2 regions of the Desulfosporosinus sp. BICA1-9 genome follow, and region 1 is predicted to be linked to the other one. Evidence: riboswitches for the same ligand, from Rfam matches in the RefSeq annotation. Region 1 holds a riboswitch; the other holds the start of a gene.

Region 1 (14,123 bases):
ATGTAATCTCTGGGATTATAGTCAAGCCACCCTGGCCTCAAGTCTTCATGGAATCCGTTACTCCCACATTCTCGGGTAGCCCAGCTTTTTTGCTGATGATCGTCGGAGTGATCGGAACTACGATTACCCCCTGGGGACAGTTTTATGTCCAGTCTTCCGTGGTCGATAAAGGTATCACGGCCAAGGACTATCGTTACACACGCTGGGATGTACTAATCGGAACCTTTTTTACGGGATTTATCGCCTTCTTTATTATTGTTTCCACTGCAGCAACCCTCTTCGCCAATAATATCCCGATTGAGACTGCTAAAGATGTTGCTCTCGCGTTAAAACCATTGGCTGGAGAATATGCGAGTTTGCTCTTCGGCTTTGGTTTACTCGGCGCCTCTATGTTGGCTGCGTTTGTCCTGCCCTTAAGTACCGCGTATGCGGTCTGCGAGGCCTTTGGTTTTGAACACGGAATCAGTAAATCCTTTAAGGAAGCCCCCGTATTCTTCGGTCTGTATACAGTCCTCATCGTCTTGGGATCAGCGATCGTCTTGTGGCCTGATTTGTCTTTATATCACGTCATGTTGACAACTCAAGTCGTTAACGGAATCCTTTTACCCCCCATTCTTATCTTCATGGTCCTAATAGCCAGTAAGAAAAGTATTATGGGGGATTATGTCAATTCAAAATTTTTCAATCTTATTTCCTGGACGTTCACGTTAATTTTAGTGCTTCTATCCTTACTGCTGCTTCTATCAACCTTATTCCCGGAGTTTGTCAGTCATCTATTTACAATATAGTTTAAGAGGCTATGCGCATCGAATGAGTAATTAAATAATACTCATTCAATAAGCCGTCTAATCTTTGGCTCAACTCAACAATACTCGGATCTGTTAAGTCTCTATGTCTTGCATTATCATTAAGATTCGTTCGAGCATCTTCGATTAAAAGCATCAGGAAGTCCCTATAAACGTTCAAATTGGCACCTCTTTTTTCTGAATATAGTGTTAACGATGGCTCCTTACAAACTCCTCTAGCGCACCCTTACTTGGAATATATTAGTATAATATTCTAAAGAAATCAAGCTATTTTTTATTAATATATTTCATCATGAAAAGCCCTTGATTTTCCCATAATTCCAGTTAAAGTAATCTTGGCTGGTTCCAACCTCGGCGAAGGCGACCGTCTTCATCACTTATGCTGACTTAAAATCTGTACTTTATGATAAAACAAAGGACAATCTCTATTCTATGAATGAGGTTGTCCTTTGTTAGTGATACCTACGTCGTTTTCACTGGGTTTGAACTCACATAAAAGGTAATAGTCCCAGTCTTAGGTTGTGACCTCTGCTCTTCGCTGGATCAAGAGTTTCGAGCAGTATTCAATCATTTCCCGTCGGCGTACAATTCCTATAAAGATCTGTTGATCGTCCACGACAGGCACAAAATTTTGTACCACCGCTCTTGATATCAAATCCTCTATTTCAGCATCAATTGTTACCGGCAAATTCTGAACATGTTGTTCCACTTCGCTAAGGAATATATCCTCCGTATTTTCAAAGGTGAGACCCGGTGTATTTTTAAGCTTCCACAGCAAATCTCCTTCAGTAATCGTTCCCACATATTTCCCCTCACGATCAATGAGCGGGACTGCAGAATAACTGTGGTACTCCATCCTCTCTAGTGCTTGACGCATTGTCGCATTGTCTTTTAGAAAGACGATGTCCTTCTTGGGTATAAGGAAAAAGGCTACATTCATTACAAATACGCTCCATTTCGTATATTTTTACAAACTGCTAGTAGTGTCAATCAATCCTAACTATATATTTTTTCAAAACACGGGCTACATTTTCCAATATTTCTAGTTACATCTGGTCGGAGTGAGAGAATTAATCTCAAGTCAAAAAAGGCTCCTCTATAAGATATGGGACGGTATCTCCACTATCAAACAAAAAACACCGCAATCCCTTGCGATGTCTAATATTTTTTTATGGAGCGGACGACGAGATTCGAACTCGCGATCCTCGGCTTGGGAAGCCAATGCTCTACCGCTGAGCCACGTCCGCATGATATTACCAAGGGTTTTGTCCAATTAAGCCTCTATAAGACCATCGGCTACCCTTATCCCAACAAAGAAAATTATAAGCGTAAAGATCTAATATGTCAATCTAGATTTATGGAGCTCGATAGGCATCCGCCCAGTTAGCTAACTCCCCACGGAAGTTCTTCGTTAAAGTAACAATCTTGCAATAAGGCTGATCTTTAAAGTGTTCCATATACGGAACGAATCCACTTTTTGATACAGGGATGTCAATTTGCCCCGAATGTCCAATGCATATAATTTTACAGGAATCATGAACACGAGTTAAAATTTTCCTTAACTCTTGAATAGAAAAGTTCTGACACTCATCAATAATAATCGTCATGTCTTTAAGATTTGTCCCTCTAAGGAAGACGGGACTTTTAGGGTAACACCAAACCCCATCCATTGCTCGTTTAATACTTACTTTTCTGCGCATTGCTTCATTAGCCAATGATTCTTCATTATAAATGCATTGAGTCGGATTTTCATTAATTTCTAAGAGAGCATCCACAAGCGGTTGATAGTAAATGCTTTCTTTTTCGGATTGGGTACCAGGTCTGAACCCCATAGAAGATTCTTGAACTGGATTAAAAATATAAGTTAAAGGTTTCTTAATGATTTTTGCGCAAGCGACTGCGAGAGTAGTTTTTCCTGTACCTGCTTTGGCATTTACCATTACTAACTGATTATCAAAAATAGCATTGACGTACTCACGTTGTTCAACGGTTAACCTTGGCTCAAAACCAAACAATAAGTTATTCTCTGGTAGTGGCATAGTACTCACCTAATCCTTGTCGTGTTTATTACTGCTCTAGGCAGAATCAATAAATGATCAATAATCTCACGCTCTTATTATTTCTCTTAAATAGATTTACATTCTACAGTTTAAGCCATTCGGCTACAACAAAAAAAGTCCTGATTTTTCCCTGAAGGAAATCAACAGAACCGATTATATATTTAATTTTTAATAGGTAATATCTAAGGAAATGCGATGTCTAGGTGCTTACTCTTATTATTTAAACTGATTTATTAAATAATAAGTAGTGGTGCCTCAGGACGGAATCGAACCGCCGACACGAGGATTTTCAGTCCTCTGCTCTACCGACTGAGCTACCGAGGCATAATCGATGTTAGATTTTCGAAATTCGATATTCTATCGGGTGTATAACCATCCACGACTTCCATATACGAACTAAGATTAGCAACTTTAATTAATGAGTGCTGGTTGAAATACTTGTCGAACCTCGTGCTTCGAACTTCGTATATCGAGTATGGTGACCCGTACGGGATTCGAACCCGTGTAACCGCCGTGAAAGGGCGGTGTCTTAGACCGCTTGACCAACGGGCCGCTTCAGTGGTCAGTCATCAGATAAATGACACTCACAAATATGAATTCTACACTATCTTTCTAGACATGTCAATACCTTTTAATCTATCTTTGTAAACCTAGTTTTATTTATTATTGCTGCAGGATATTAATTTTCACCGAAGTCGCCTCACCCGAAAGCAATACATGCAACGAAGGAGGCCTCTATCCTTTAAATGAGAAATCCAGATGATCAAAGGTCTTAATGGACATTGGCGTTAGGGGATAGGAACATTAAGATCAACGCCTATCCCTGATAGATTTGTTAGAAATTAAATTTCTTTACTGTTTCTTGCAATTCATTGGCCATCGTTGCTAAAACGTTACTCGAAGAGGCTATTTCCTCAACAGATGCCGATTGTTCCTCTGTCGCGGCAGACACAGTCTGAGTTTGGGTCGTGATTTCTCGACTTGTCTCATAAATATCCGCAATCGATGAAACTATTCTTTCACTCCCCACAGCCATTTGCTGAATTTCCTCAGAAATTTCTTCAATCTGTGAAGAAACCTGGTTAATTAAGCCCGATATTTCATTAAATGCTTGTCCTGCCGTTCCAGCGACCTCTGTCCCTAGCTTAACTTGATGTGTTCCCTCGTTCATCGCTAGCACTGCTTTCTGAGTGTCTTGTTGAATGCTATTAATCAGCAATGCTATCTGTTTCGATGCTTCCTGTGATTGTTCGGCCAATTTTCGGACCTCATCCGCAACAACAGCAAAACCTCTCCCTTGCTCACCGGCTCGCGCCGCTTCGATGGCAGCGTTTAAGGCCAGAAGGTTTGTCTGGGATGCTATACCTGATATGGTATCTACGATCTGCCCGATTTCTTTAGAACGCTCTCCTAAATTCATGACCACATCAGCAGATCCTGTCACTGTCCTTTCGATATTAAGCATTTGTTGCATCGTTTTATCGATTGCCTGACTACCCTCTGCCGCCGAAAGGGCCGTTTTTTCCGAGGACCTAACTACAATTTTGGCGTTTTCCAGCATCTGCTGAATCCCCGCTGACATCTGCTCAACAATTGCCGATGTATCATTAACAGCATTTAGTTGTTTTTCTGCACCAACGGAAACTTCCATGATAGCTATCGCTACTTGTTGTGACGCTTGGGCGGATTGTTCTGCCCCTGCGCTCAATTGTTGAGATGATGCTGCAACTTGCGCTGAGGACGATGACACTTGTTGAACAAGGTTAATTAAATTGTCGGTCATGGTCCGGAAAGCCCTACCAAGATTCCCTATTTCATCTTTAGAATTATTTTCGAATTGTCCTATTCTCAAATTACCTTTGGCAATTTCATCAGCATTTGTTGCCATTTGGGCAATTTGTTTCGAGATTTTATTACTTAGTATTGTTCCTGTCACAAGAGAAACTCCCAGGGCCAGTAAAATAGAGACAATCGTATAAATAATGCTTTGTTTAGTCTTATTTTCATGCTCCATTTGCTTTGCTAAAACCAGTGTATCAATATCATCAACCCAGTTTCCCGTTCCAATCACCCAATTATAGGGCTCAAATAATAAGGTATAACTTCTTTTAGGTAATGCTTCCGTTTGATTTGGCTTTGCAAATCTATAATCCGTATAGCCTCCGCCTGCTTGTTTACCGTTCGCAATAAACGCCTGAACAAAAAGTATACCCTCACTATCCTTGGCCTCATAACGTGATTTCCCTTCAGAAGCTTCTCGCCCTAGCAGAACTACGTTTGTTCCATCGGTCGTATCTATCCAAAAATAGTTTTCTTGGTCGTAACGTAAATTTCTTACAAGATCCGCTGCCGTCTTCTTTGCCTCTTCTGGAGTGTATTCCCCTTTTTTCTGCCTATCATAGATATCTTGAACTAAACTATAAGCAGTTTGGACCTCCAGTTTAACGGTCCGGTCAAACTGTTCATATAACGTATCGCGATATTGTGTAATGTTTGCTTTTTCTGCAACTATCACATTATAGATGTTATAACCACCCAGAATAGAACCCATAATTAAACTCGTCGTTACTAGTAATAAAATAATACGATATTTGATTTTAGTCATCCTTTATCTCCCTTTCTCATACTCTGATTTATGGCCCCAATACATATATAGGTTTTCCAATTGCCCCTTTGACCTCCCGGAAATTAACTACCTGATCGGTTAAAAAACAAAATCGCTCCCCAAAATAGAAAGCGAAATGTTCTAAATTGGTGGCTCGGCTATCATCACCCTAACGTGGAAGACCCGAAGCTTTGCGTCCTCGGTTTTCACCGAGTTTGCCTTTGTCAATTATTATTAGCTTGCAAAAAAGACTTTATTTTTTGAATCATATTGACTATAACATACGTAGAATTAATTTTAAATACATTTTCTTTTCTATTACAACAAATTATTTATTATTCCCCTAAAATATGTTTACAATACCAAAGAAATAAACAGCAAAAAACAGCAACTTAACAATAGTGCCAAATCACTGTCTTCTGCCGTTTATATCTTATGTTTGACAAGTACTACGCCTACAAACACTTTTTTGAAAATGGTGGGCCATCCGCGACTCGAACGCGGGACACCCTGATTAAAAGTCAGGTGCTCTAGCCGACTGAGCTAATGGCCCGAAAGATGTTTTGTACCACGAATTTAGATATTACACTAATCCATCACAAGTGTCAATACTTTTAAAGATTTGTTGTATTAAAAGATTTCTCCGCGCACAATGGTTTGTTCGCGTCCTGGACCTATGGCAACCAACGTAGCCGGAATACCTGAAAGCTCTTCAATTCGAAGAATATAATTTCGGGCTGCTTCAGGAAGGTCTCCAAACTGACGTACATGAGTCACATCTTCTTGCCAACCAGGCATTTCTTCATAAACTGGTTGACATTGCTTAAATATCTTTTGACTTTGGGGAAATTCACGGATGATTTCTCCATTGACGCTATATCCAACGCAGATTTTCAAGGTGTCAAATCCCGTAAGGACATCAAGCTTCGTAATGGCAAAGTCGGAAATTCCACTCACTCGAACAGCATACCGGGCAATGACCGCATCAAACCAACCACAACGACGCGCTCGTCCAGTCGTGGTTCCAAACTCATGTCCATTCTTCTGAATTTCTTCTCCGACCTCGTCCAAAAGTTCTGTTGGGAAAGGACCTTCTCCGACGCGAGTTGTATAGGCCTTGATTACCCCGATTACGCGATTAATACGAGTTGGGCCAATACCTGCACCAATACAAGCCCCTCCAGCTATTGGATGGGAAGATGTCACATAGGGGTAAGTCCCATGGTCAATATCTAGTAAGGTGCCTTGTGCACCCTCAAAGAGCACCTTCTCCCCCGCTTGAATGCTTTGGTCGATTACCAGAGAACTGTCCGTGACCATCGAACGAAGTTGTTCTGCATAGCCAAGGTAAGTTTCATAAATATCCTCAAACTTCAGCGCTTCCTTACCATAGACTTTGACAAACAAATTATTTTTTTCGGTTAAATTTCGTTTGAGTTTGTCAGCAAACTCTTCTTTATCCATCAGATCAATCACACGGATTCCGATCCGTGAAGCTTTATCCATATAGGCCGGACCGATTCCACGCTTCGTTGTGCCAATTTTGTGCTCAGCGCGTACTTCTTCTTCCAAACCATCAAGTACCCTGTGATAGGGCATGATAATATGGGCGTTGCTACTAATAAGGAGCTTACCGATCTTAATGCCTCGTATGGCAAGATAACTGAGTTCTTCTAACAAAACCTGCGGATCAATCACCACACCATTGCCAATGACACAAGTTTTATCCTCGTAAAGGATTCCCGAAGGAATTAGGTGAAGTTTGAACTCTTCTCCGTTCGCCACAACCGTGTGTCCAGCATTATTTCCCCCTTGGTACCTTACAACGACATTGGCTTTTTCGGCTAGAAAATCTGTTATTTTACCTTTACCTTCATCTCCCCATTGAGAACCAATTAACACAACCGCTGCCATATATTTTTCCTCCTTACTTTCTCAAGAGTCCCTTCTCGCCATCACGACACCTTGCCATCGGCATCTAGCTATCACTACACCTTGCCATCCATGGCGGTGTTCTAATCTCGAACATCCCTGTTCGAGTCTTGGCTACAGGGACACTTGGCCATTCTTGGCCAGCGTCCCTTAATCCTGTAGTCCTAGTCGCTTAAAGATATCATCAACGTGTCGCAGGTGATACTTTAAGTCAAACAAACCCTGAATTTTTTCTTTGGTTAAATAGTTTAGAATTCGTGTATCCTCTGTCACAACTTCAATAAAGTCTTGACCATGATCCCAAGCCTGAAAGGCATCCTCTTGAACCCAGGCGTAGGCCTCTTCTCTCATACATCCGTGTTCGACCAAGGCCAAGAGAACACGTTGAGAAGAGGTCAGTCCAAAGGTTTTCTGAAGATTACGTTTCATTTGATCCTCACGAATCTTTAGACCTGTTATTACCTTAGTCATCTGACGGAGCATATGATCCAAGAGAAGGCAACTATCCGGAAGAATTATCCGTTCCACAGAGGAATGGGTCATATCTCGTTCATGCCAAAGCGCTATATTCTCCATGGCTGCTAATGCATTGCCACGTAGAAGCCGTGACATTCCCGCTACCTGTTCACACACAATCGGATTGCGCTTGTGTGGCATCGCCGAGGACCCTTTTTGCCCCTCTGCAAAGGATTCCTCAACCTCCAGGATATCCGTACGTTGTAAATTGCGAATCTCTGTTGCTATCTTTTCGAGTGTCCCTCCGATTAAGGCTAACGTAGACACAAAGTGCGCGTGTCGATCCCGTTGCAATATTTGATTACTAACTAAAGCCGTCTCTAACCCCAAGAGAAGACAGACTTCCTCCTCTACATCAGGCGATACGTTGGCATATGTTCCCACTGCTCCAGAAATCTTTCCAGCACTCACAGAAACAATCGCCTGATCAAGCCGTTCTTCTTGACGATCGATTTCTGCAATCCACAAAGCGAGCTTCAATCCGAAGGTTAGCGGCTCAGCATGAATGCCGTGAGTTCGGCCGACCATCACGGTGTATTTACTTTCAAACGCTCGCTTAGCTAACGACTCTCGCAACGCTATCAAGTCACTCTTCAGTAACCGACCTGAATCTCTTAACACAAGGCTTAACCCGGTATCCTTCACATCTGAAGACGTCAATCCAAGATGAAGGTATTTACCAGCCTCCCCAATCTCTTCAACAACAGCCTGTAAAAAGGCAATCAGATCGTGCCGAACCACAGCCTCAATTTCTAAGACCCGCTTAGGGTTCACTTTAGCCGACTTTCGGATTTCCTCCATGGCTTGCTGAGGTATTTCCCCTCGTTTCGCCATAACCTCAGCGACGGCCAATTCAACGTCTAACCAACGTTCATATTCATATCCATCTTGCCATAGCTTGCCCATTTCAGGGTGAGTATATCTTTCGAGCAAAAAACTTCGCCCCCTGTCATTTCGTAGACTTCAATATCACAAGTACTATTTTTAACCTACCAAAAGCATCAATCCAAAGAGAGAACGTCAAGCAAAATCTTTATGACTTAGCTACGATATCCCGACCCACAACAACACCGGTTGCTGAAGCTTGCATCAAACCTCGGGTTATTCCTGCTCCATCCCCAATCGTATATAAGCGAGGAATTTCTGTTTCAAAGTTTGTTTTTACTTTTACCTTGGAAGAGTAGAACTTAACCTCAACCCCGTATAACAACGTGTTTTTGGCGTACATACCAGGCGCAATTTTATCAAATGCTTTGAGGGTCTCTATTAAAGAAGTTAGGTACCGCTCTGGAAGCGCATAACTGAGGTCTCCAGGAACAGCTGAAAGCAGGGTTGGAATCGTGGTCGACTGGCGCAGACGGCTTTCAGTGGTCCGTCGTCCTTGTAAGAGATCCCCCAAACGCTGAACCATGACTCCACCACCTGATAACATGTTCGCTAGCCGGGCAACATAACGACCATATTCGATCGGTTGGTTAAAAGGCTCAGTAAAACGTGTTGAGACCAATAAAGCAAAGTTAGTGTTCTTTGTTTTCTTCTCAGGATCGGCATAACTATGCCCATTGACCACTGCTATTCCCCCGTCATAGTGTTCCTCAGAAACCACACCACCCGGGTTGACGCAGAAGCTTCGCGTCTTTAAGTCATAAGTATCCGAATAATAGACTAGTTTCGGTTCGTAAAGTTCCCGTGTTAAATGATCCATTATCGAGTTTGGAACTTCAACTCGCACTCCAATATCCACCTCATTGTTTTCCGTCGCTACACCTAAACGAACGGTCTGTTCAGCAAGCCAATTCGCGCCTCCTCTACCTGGGGCAGCAACTACATAACGCGCCGACACTTCATCAATTTCTGGTTCGTCCCGTCGTTGAATGGTCGCCCCTATGACCCCTTCAGGACCGGCCAAGATATTCTTAACCTCCGCCAGTTCCCAAAAAATCGTCTTCGTATTGGTCATAAGATGTTCGTACATACCCTTCAACACATCATAAGCCAACTCAGTTCCCAAATGACGTATCGGACAATGAATCAACTGAATATTATGACGAGAAGCCTCATATTGAATCTCTTCCACCCGGTGGTTATTTAAGCCATAGACGGTTTCTTGCGCTTTGAATTGGCGGTAAATAGAATCTGTGTAGTCAATTAATTCCTGTGCCTGAGCCTCTTTCATATATTCGGTCAATCGACCGCCCACCGCGGGACTCAAAGACAGTTTCCCATCACTAAATGCCCCTGCACCTGACCATCCTCTGGTAATAGCGCATGGATTACATCCAACACAGACGCCCGTTGCACGGGCAGGGCACTTTCGCTTTTCGATGGTTCTTCCGTTATCCACAATAAGAATTTTCAACTCTTGATTATGCTTTGATAGCTCTAAAGCCGTAAAAATACCGGCTGGACCAGCTCCAATAATTAAGACATCGACTTCATGTTTCAACTTTATCTCCTCCTAGAGCCATCTTCGTTCTCAACTAGCAAAGAGTCTCTAGTCGCAAACACTTTTATCTTAACAATCCTCCTTCCCCTTGTCAATCAATATCCGAACATTATACATGAATACATAAAAAACATTCGACAATTTCAGAGGGTTTATGACTTTTGTACAGTGATGCCCCTTTAGAGGAATGGGGGTCTGATAAGTATAAATAAATCCCCCAGCCAAGAGGCCTGGGGGATCTATTTAAGCCATTTGATGTTGTCGATCAAGATTTACAAATTTGGTAAACTCCTTAAGGAAGCCTAATTCTACGGTTCCTACAGGACCATTACGATGTTTGGCGATAATTAACTCTGCAATCCCTTTTTTCTCAGATTCCGAATGATAATACTCATCCCGATAAATAAATGAAATCACATCCGCATCCGCTTCAATGGCCCCCGACTCCAATAAGTCCGACATAATAGGCCGTTTATCCTGACGTTGCTCAACTCCACGATTAAGCTGTGACAAGGCGATGACCGGGACTTTAAGTTCACGGGCAAGCCCTTTAAGAGTTCTCGAGATTTGTGCCACCTCCTGCTGTCGGCTTTCTGTCTTCTTTCCAACCGACAACAACTGAAGGTAGTCAATAACAATCATCCCCAAATTGTGCTCCGTTTTCAATCTACGCACCTTCGAACGCAGCTCTGCTAAGGAAATTCCTACGGTATCATCGATAAAAATTGGGGCATCAGAGAGAGGCCCTACAGCGCGCGTCAATTTCGGCCAATCTGAGTCGAGCAAATCACCAGTCCTGACACGCTGTTGGTCTACCATTGCTTCCCCACACAGCATCCGCTGCACTAATTGTTCCTTGGACATTTCCAAGCTAAAAACGGCAACCGGCACTTTCGCCCTTACTGAAGCATTTTGTGCCATATTTAAAACTAGTGCCGTTTTTCCCATGGATGGCCGGGCAGCAATAATCACTAAATCAGAGGGTTGCCAACCCGAAGTCATGCGGTCCAATTCCGTGAAAAAGGTCGGAACACCCGTAAGATTTCCTTTATGAGCATAGAGATACTCAATTTTCTCAAACGTCTCTAGCAGAACATCGCGAATAAGACTAAATCCATCTTTTACACGCCTTCTAGAAAGATCAAGAATCAGTTTTTCTGCTTCTTCCAGAAGATTACGCGCTTCTTCTCCAGGCTCATATCCCCGTTCTACGATACTATTGGACGCTCGTATTAGCTGACGCAGAAGCGCCTTTTCCGTGACCAATTTGGCATAATAATCGACATTAGCTGCCGAAGGAACAGAACGAGCAATCTCAGAGATTGTCGCAATTCCGCCAACTTGTTCCAGACGGCCCTGCTGGCGCAAGATCTCGGCAACACTGACAAGGTCAATAGGATCTCCCTTTTCAAAGAGTTCCTGAATCGCAGAAAAAATCAAACGATGATTATCCCTATAAAAGTCTTCCGGTTGAAGAATCTCAAAAACAGAACTTCCGGTCTCCGGTTCGAGCATCATCGCCCCTAGGACAGCCTGTTCAGCCTCTAAATTCTGTGGTGGAACTCTCAGTAGTTCCATATCTTCTCTCCTTCTGGCACTTACCTCTCTCTAGCTGTGGTGAACTCGTTCAACTAAAGTTAAACATCGAGTCTTCTCACAATTGGCTGAAAACTTTGCTGAGGTTGACTAGTATTAAAAAACATGGTTCATAGCCTCTTCGATTGTACTGACACCTACCACTTCAATACCCTGTAAACTTCTTGGTACATCTACCATGTTTTCCAAGGGGATCAAAACTTTGCGAACTTCAACCTGTTTTGCGCCAAAAATCTTTTCGTAAATACCACCGACTGGTTTCACCTTGCCTTGAATGGAAATCTCCCCGGTTATGGCAACATCCTGGCGAAGTGGTTTCTTTTTCAGAGCACTATAGATAGCCAGCGTAGTTGCAAGCCCCGCGGAGGGCCCGTCGATTTTTGCTCCGCCTACAATATTTACGTGCACATCATAATTACCTAAATCTTCTCCAGTTAGTTCACGTATGACCGCAGCAGCATTAAATACTGCATCTCTAGCCATACTTCCTGCTGTTTCATTAAATCGAATTGCACCTTTACCATCTCGCCCTGCAAAGGTTATCGCCTCGATCTCCAATACTGAACCTAAAAATCCCGATACACCCAGTCCCAAAATCCTTCCCACTTCAAAGCTTGCTTGGACCTTGCGGACAATAAAGGGAGTTAGTCGCGCCGAACGCAGGACTTCATATACATCAGCACAAGTTACTTTCACGACCGCTTGATCCGGGTTTCGATACCTTGCCAAGCCGTAGGCATCTGTCAAAATACTATTTGCTTTCCGTCCTTCGATCACATATTCACTAATTATCTCAGGGACGTTGTCTTCTAACGTCACTCCAAGCTTTTGGGCAGATTGACGGATAATGTGCTGAACATTTCTTGGCTCAAGAGGGACAAAAAAAACTTCAGAGCAGCGAGAACGAAGGGCCGGACTAAGATCAGCCGGATCCCTTGTCGTAGCTCCAATGAGCACAAAATCAGCAGGTGCTCCTTCATCAAAAAGTTTTTTAATCCACAGTGGAACCTGAGGGTCCCCAGGATCATAATACGACGAGTCGAAGGTCACTTGCTTATCCTCAAGCACTTTGAGCAGCTTATTTAAGAGTAAGGGATCCATTTCTCCAATTTCATCTATGAAAAGAATGCCGCCGTGAGCATCACTCACCAACCCCATTTTTGGTTCCGGTATGCCGGTCTCTGCTAAATCGTGCTTAGCACCTTGGTATATGGGATCATGAACTGATCCCAAAAGAGGATTGGTCACATCACGAGGATCCCACCGAAGCGTTGTACCATCCACTTCAATAAACGGGGCTTCTTTGAGAAAGGGAGAATGTGGATGGCTCTTGACTACTTCTAAAGCAACTCGAGCAGCAGAAGTTTTACCGACTCCGGGTGGACCATAAATCAGCATGTGTTGTGGATAGGGTGTTGCTATCTTTGCAAGAAGAGCTTGTAGAGCGCTTTCCTGTCCTACAATTTCCTCCATAGTCCTGGGTCGTAAGACATCCGATGCTGATGATTTTAAGGAAACTGTTTTCATTTTTTCGAGCACAGCTAACTTCTTGAGGGTTTGAGCATTTTCTGGAGTAGATGACTCCTGAAGTACATGCCTTTTTATTTCTTTGACATAATCCTCATGCCGTTCCTGCATCTTTTCTGTAACCACACGTTCCAACCGTTCTTCTACAGAACGCCGAGCAATAAGGTCCGCTATCTGTTCCTCGATTTCATCTAAGATCTGCGGAATTTCTGACTTATTGGGAAGGGTTTGGTCTGTGGGATCATCTGAAAGGATTTTGCGCAAACCAACAACACGTTCAATTAGTTCATCCGAGCGCATGAGCTTGAGTGCTTCCAATCGACTAGCCTTAAGTACTAGTTTGTCAGTTCCATAATAATTTGAAAGCAATACATAGAGTGCCTCAACTTCTCGACTCCACTCTTCTTCGTCTTGTAACCGCTCACTAAGGTCCTTGTGATTTAACCATTTTGCTAAAATCCCTTTCATCAGGGGTCCCCTTTCGTGGTTCGTAGTACGTTGTTTAAAATACGCCGCCTTAAGATGCGAAACTGCAGAGATCTATCTGAAGCTGAACTCACTTATAATCCAGAAACATGTACCTGAAGCTTAGCTACTACCTCTGGATGCACTTTTACATAAACCTCAAAATTTCC
Region 2 (5,991 bases), on a different contig from region 1:
TTTTCAGTGTGCTGACATCCTTAAGACTGCCACTGTATGCGGTCTGATAGATGGGAAGCCCTGACTTCTCACCCATAAGCATGCAGAGGTTGATCTGAGGAAGAGCTTCCTTGTCCCGGTTGTATCCCCATTCAACGTCTTCAATCAGGTTAGAGTAGGAGGAGATAGGGATCTTTCTCAAATAAGATGAAGGAAGTGCTGGACATCCACGGGTTTTCACATTATGATATACGGCTCTTACTCAAATACGAATATATAATGGCTGGACAACCAAAAACCTGAATGATATAATAAACTGCAATAATAGGCGCAGAGGTGATAATGTTGCAGGAAAACATCGGACGAAAAGCTATGCTTATTTCGATGTTGTCAAAAGATGGGTTTGATCCAGAAGCAGCGGAAAAACTCTACAAAATCGAAATGCAAGTGACGAAACACTTTGAATATGGCGGTGTTGTCCCAGACTACTTTGAACTGCAGGATATCGAGATGGGCAAGGAAGCAAAGAAGGTTTATTGGGTTTCCAATACAACGGAATCGATTTGCCCATTTTGTGGGGAAAAAAGCACGGAGCTTGCAAATGAGTACTATCATAAAGAAATTCAGGATATTCCGGTGAATGGTATGGCAGTATTCCATGTATGCAGAGTCAACAAATATAAATGCCGGAACCCTGGATGTAAGCATAAGATATTTACTGAACGGACAGACGGATTTTGCGATGAGGATGCGCGGAAAACAGAACGGTTTAAGAAATATTGCGTATTGCAGGCTATGCAGAGCAACTGCCATGCTGCGGAGCAAGCACTGAAATTGGAAGGGGCAAAGGTTAGCAACGACACTATATCCAGATATGCAAAGGCTGTAGCGGCCAAAGTGATCGAGGAGAGCTTGAGAGATAACGATGTTGAGATCATATCCGTAGATGATGTAAACCTCAGGAAAGGTGACAAATCTTCGGCTTGCACTGTTTTTATAGATGAAAAAACCCATCGAGTTTTAATAATCATCAGGGGAACAAATAAAGAGGCAGTAGCGCAGGTTTTGGAGAAATTCACGTCGTCAAAGATATTCAGCAGGGATCGGGCTAGCGCATACTCGTCAGCAGCGACAGAGGCCAACAAGACTCAGGTTGCCGACCGGTTTCACCTAATCAAAAACGCTCAAGCTGCGGTAAAGGAAGCCCTTATGAGCGTAATTCCGGCCAGAATATTCGTGCGCGAAGGCGACGGCTCGGCTTTGAATGATGACTATTTCTACGTCCCCGATGAAACTGTAAATAAGCGCGTTAGGCTCGCCAAGCTGACAGAAAAGCAAGAAGCGAAATACAGGAGCACACTGAAGATATTAGAACTGGCTGGTAAAGGCATGAGGACGGCGGATATCGCGAAAAGCTTGGGAATGAATATGATGGACGTCCAACGCTACCGAAGGGTGGCAGTAGAGACACTGAAATCAGTCGATAAAAAAATCGAAAAAAATATAGCAATGATGAATTCCTCACAACAGCAGCATTTCGAGAAGATTGCGACACGCAACATAAAAACGATCGGTCCAAAGGCTCATCCGTCAAGTGAGTCAATCGTTGAACCATTCAGGGAGACTGTCACAGCCATGCTAAAAGAAGGGCACAGCCACCGCACCATATACCCAGTATTGAAAGAAATGGGTTTTGACGGATGCTCCAATGCCATCTACCAGTATATAGTCAAAGTGCGTAAAGAGAATTTGGAAGAAGCCAGACCGAATGAACTTGAAAAGCCTCAAGACCTGAATTTAGAAAGCGTTACCCATGGGACTGTTTATCGCAGCATACTCAAGGAAGCATCCAAAGATCGCACCAAGAATGGCGGAAAAAGCGATCCAAGAGCGAACGGGTGCAACCCGCTCGAAAACGATTCCGAAGCCAAAACTTAAAAACGAGATTTGTCTGCTCCAGACGACTCTCCGTTGCCACCTGAAATCAGGAAAATCATGTTCAGCAAAGGCAAATCTGACGAAGCTGGCAATCCGGTGGGTAAATCTGCTGAGACCGACAACCCAGCGGGAAATACGGAAGCAAAAAAAAACTGATTATGGAAAAGGTGTATGTTATGTTCCCAGTGCTGCAAGTGCTAGTGCAATTCTTGAAAGACTTCTACAATGTGTTTGATACCCGCAGTATTGAAGCATTGGATGTATTCATTTCTAAGTATATTAATTCCGAAATATATTCTTTGGCACAATTTGCAAATGGCATTCTAGACGACTATAATGCCGTGAAAAACAGTTTGCTTTACCCGGATATCAGTAATGGCCCGATCGAAGGCATTAACAGCAGAATCAAAATGAAACATAGACGTAGCGTAGGCAGAGAAGGCTTGGAGTTGCAAGCAAGTGGAATAAGATTGAACATCAATTATTTTCTCAAATAAGTATTAACTGGCGCGGGAGACCTTTAACAAGCCATGAAACCATTGTGAATCTGATTGGCTCGACACGAACAGAAAAAGGGCTTGTGGTTAAAAGCGTACCGGATACAAATATTTATGAAAAAGGTAAAAAAATAAGCAAGGAAGAACTAGCAAAACTCAATTTAAAGAGACACGAATTTCATGGAGAATGGAATTACACAATAACGCCCAATATGTAATAAATTGTATTATACTAGCTCTTAATATTTTGTGATCCCTAAGTCGAATTATATAGTTGGAATAATTGCGAAAATAGTAGCAAAACCATTAATACTGTCAGCGTACAGGAAATAATTATTAAACATAGAAAATTATAAAAGGTATCCATTTAATGGCTAGCAATCCCTTCGCAAGGTATGCAGGTCTGCGGAGGAGAAAAAACGAAGGGAGTGAAAATAAATTATTCAATTTATATCTCATATAGGGGTAGGAACAACATTTTAACCATAGTTGGCGGTACCCCTCTAACAGGATATTCACAAATTGAGGGGGGAAGTCCATGTAAAAAAACAAATGCCCGGTTTCATACCTGCTGAATTTTGAAAGGAAGTGGAATATCTGTGTTGAAGAGACGTTTCCAACTGGATGATACCATTTACAGTCCAGTAGCCTTTCTGTAAGTCTTAAAAAGATTGGATATTTTAACAGATAGAGCAAGGGTTCACCCTTTGTATTTAAGACGTATCCTAAACCCGGAGAAAAAAACTTACAGAGCAAACACATTACGACAAATTATTCCAAAGAACAATGGTAAAATAAAGTCGAAATTTATATAAATGGCAAACCCGTCGAAAGGCGGGGACGCAAAGCTATGGGTCTAAGGCTGAGAAGGCTATGACTGCCAGGTTGCTGTAACATATTTGTAGCACGCTTGGCCTTTCTCTTGCTTTGGAGAAAGGCTTTTTTATTTTATATAGAGATAAAAAAGAGGAGGAATTTGAAAATGTCTTGGAAAAAAGCCAGAATCATCAGGAAGCTAATTGCTTCTCTCCTAAGTTGTGTTTTCCTCCTTGCCAATCCACTTATGGCACAGGCTAACTGGCAGCAGCACCAGACTCCAAACACTTATTTAAATCCCAATGAAGTCAACGCCAACAATCCTGACCCTTTGACCGAGGCAATGAACAAGGCTGGAACATCGCCTTTTAATACAGACACAGCCGGCTTGCCTAATAACAAGCCCTCGCAACCAGCCACAGTCGATATAATCCAGGGGAAATTAATATTAAACTCTACTGACTTAAAAATTCCCGCTGAGGGCTCTCCCGTTATTTTACATCGGACCTATAACAGCGGCAGCACCCAAGTTGGGCCCTTTGGCATGGGCTGGGATTATAGTTATAACCGGTATCTTACAATGTACCATGAATATGCCATGCTGGAACATGCTGGCGACCAGGGAAGCCTGACATATAACTATACGAAAAACAACCCGTCCCTGAAGGTAAGCTCTTTTGACGGGGATAACCGAATTCAATATCCCCTGGATGACGGCTATTACACAGCAGTACAGAGTTCCAATACTGCCACGCTTACTAGGAATCAGGATGTTACATACACCGTCCAGGAAAAAGACGGTACAACCTATAAATATAACCGTTATCAGAAAAGTTGGGCACCGAATCAGATCGATGGAAAACTCAGCGAGATCTCCGACAGTAATGGCAACAGCATAACCTTTCAATATGACAAGCAAGGACACCTTATTCAAATAACCGATATGGGCGGCAGATCAACCAGCCTGTCTTACTCCGGTAACTTAATAAGCGCCGTAACTGATCCCCTCGAAAGGACAACTAGCTTTGAGTACGATGGAAATAACCGGCTAATCAAGGTAACTGACCCGGCAGGTAGCCTAGTTTCCTATAGTTACGACTTAAATAACCAACTTACCAGCGTGATCGATGCCGTGGGTAAGTCGTATAACTATACTTATGATAGTGGTAAGCTGAAAACTGTTACCAACCCATCCGGAACAATAATTGAAACCTATGACTACAACCCAGCTGACAAGAAAACAACCGTAACCCGTCTCGGCAACCGAGTTACAAACTACGACTATGACAGTGAGAACAATATCATACAGATAACAGATCCTTTAGGAAAAACTACAAAATCCACCTGGGACAGCAAACGTAATCAAACGTCTAAAACTGACCAGTTAGGTCAGACAACCAACTATGAATTTGATAGCAAACGAAACCTTACCAAAGTTACCGGCCCGGACGGACTTAGCGCGATCATCGAATATGAGCCGGTTTACAACAAACCGGTTAAAGTTACTGATCCCCAGAGTAACCAGACAAGTTATGCTTACGATGATCAAGGAAATCTTAACAAAGTAACCAACGCTTTGGGCCAGAGTGTCTCATTTACTTATGATAATAAAGGTAACAGAGTCGGAAGTACCGATGCTTCCGGAAACAAGGCTGCTTTCCGGTATGATGCATACGGAAACCTGCTTACTGCGATCGATCCTTTGGGACGGCAAGTCAATTATCAGTATGATTTAGTAGGGCGTGTACTTTCTATAACCGACCCGGCCGGTAGTACTCAGAGGTTTAGTTTTACTCTCAAGGATAGGGTGAAGCAAATCAGTGATCCCCTCGGCAATACTACCGTTTACGAATACGACCCGGTTGGAAGAATCAATAAATTAATTGCTCCCAATGGTAGTACTGCAGGCATCACTTATCATTGGTCAGGACAGCCTGAAATAACGACTGACCTCAACGGAAATCAGACGCACTATCTCTATGACAGTGAAGGTAAACTTACCGAAAAAATCGATCCCTTAGGTAACCTCACTAGCTATACTTATGACGAATTAGGACGGGTTATCTCCCTAACTGGCCCTGGAGGGACTGTCACCACTTACCAGTACGATGAAGTGGGGAATCTAATTAAAGTCACGGACTCTAAAAGTAACAGCATAAACTATACCTATGATGTCTCCAAAAGGATCACAACCGTCACAGACCAGCTTGGCAAGAAAACAACCTATACCTATGATGCAGCAGGAAACATAATCCAACTTACCGATCCTTTGGGAAACATTAGTCAAACTAACTATAATGCATTAAAACAGTTAGTTCAACGCAGCGATGCCAAAGGGAATGCCTTCACCTATGAATATGATGAACGGGGCAATATTACAAAAGCAACGGATGCATTAGATGGCATTTCCCTGTTTTCTTATGATCCTCTTAACCAGCTCATTTCTCAAACCGATCCAGAAGGGAAAGTTACTGGCTACCAGTATGACACAGCCGGTCGACGTTCTGTCAAGACTACCGCTAATGGCGATATTTGGGAATATAAGTATGATAATAAAGGGAATCTAGTTGAACAAAAAGACCCTTTAGGCCAAAGTACTGCTTATATGTATAATCCCTTAGGCAAATTAACCACAAAAGTTGACCCGGCAGGCAGGGTGTCTAGTTATGAGTATGATCCGATGGGCAACTTAGTTAAAACAGTTGATCCTGCCAGAAACACGACTAGTTTCCAATATAACGCTCTCAATATGCTTACCGCT

The links. A riboswitch is a leader RNA that binds a small molecule or an ion and turns the genes downstream of it on or off. The one in region 1 is predicted to bind cyclic di-GMP.
Region 2: another riboswitch for cyclic di-GMP. It lies ahead of JL57_RS04455 (DUF6531 domain-containing protein); the one in region 1 lies ahead of JL57_RS06330 (methyl-accepting chemotaxis protein).

The regions. Positions count from the first base shown of each region.
Region 1 covers NZ_JUEE01000046.1:83,010-97,132, reverse strand. Annotated here, with positions in the region: gene JL57_RS06365 (Nramp family divalent metal transporter) at 1-788, shown strand, start outside; gene JL57_RS06360 (aspartyl-phosphate phosphatase Spo0E family protein) at 790-966, opposite strand; gene JL57_RS06355 (CBS domain-containing protein) at 1,321-1,746, opposite strand; tRNA gene JL57_RS06350 (tRNA-Gly) at 1,979-2,053, opposite strand; gene JL57_RS06345 (PhoH family protein) at 2,162-2,821, opposite strand; tRNA gene JL57_RS06340 (tRNA-Phe) at 3,115-3,190, opposite strand; tRNA gene JL57_RS06335 (tRNA-Glu) at 3,343-3,418, opposite strand; gene JL57_RS06330 (methyl-accepting chemotaxis protein) at 3,702-5,471, opposite strand; cyclic di-GMP riboswitch class I at 5,617-5,701, opposite strand; tRNA gene JL57_RS06325 (tRNA-Lys) at 5,948-6,024, opposite strand; gene JL57_RS06320 (adenylosuccinate synthase) at 6,102-7,385, opposite strand; gene purB (adenylosuccinate lyase) at 7,554-8,852, opposite strand; gene JL57_RS06310 (NAD(P)/FAD-dependent oxidoreductase) at 8,953-10,365, opposite strand; gene dnaB (replicative DNA helicase) at 10,609-11,943, opposite strand; gene lonC (Lon family ATP-dependent protease) at 12,058-13,956, opposite strand; gene rplI (50S ribosomal protein L9) at 14,049-14,123, opposite strand, start outside.
Region 2 covers NZ_JUEE01000033.1:310-6,300, reverse strand. Annotated here, with positions in the region: partial or broken gene JL57_RS04470 (transposase) at 1-220, opposite strand, end outside; gene JL57_RS04465 (transposase) at 322-1,917, shown strand; gene JL57_RS04460 (transposase) at 2,076-2,414, shown strand; partial or broken gene JL57_RS33480 (ISAzo13 family transposase) at 2,372-2,632, shown strand; cyclic di-GMP riboswitch class I at 3,222-3,307, shown strand; partial or broken gene JL57_RS04455 (DUF6531 domain-containing protein) at 3,397-5,991, shown strand, end outside.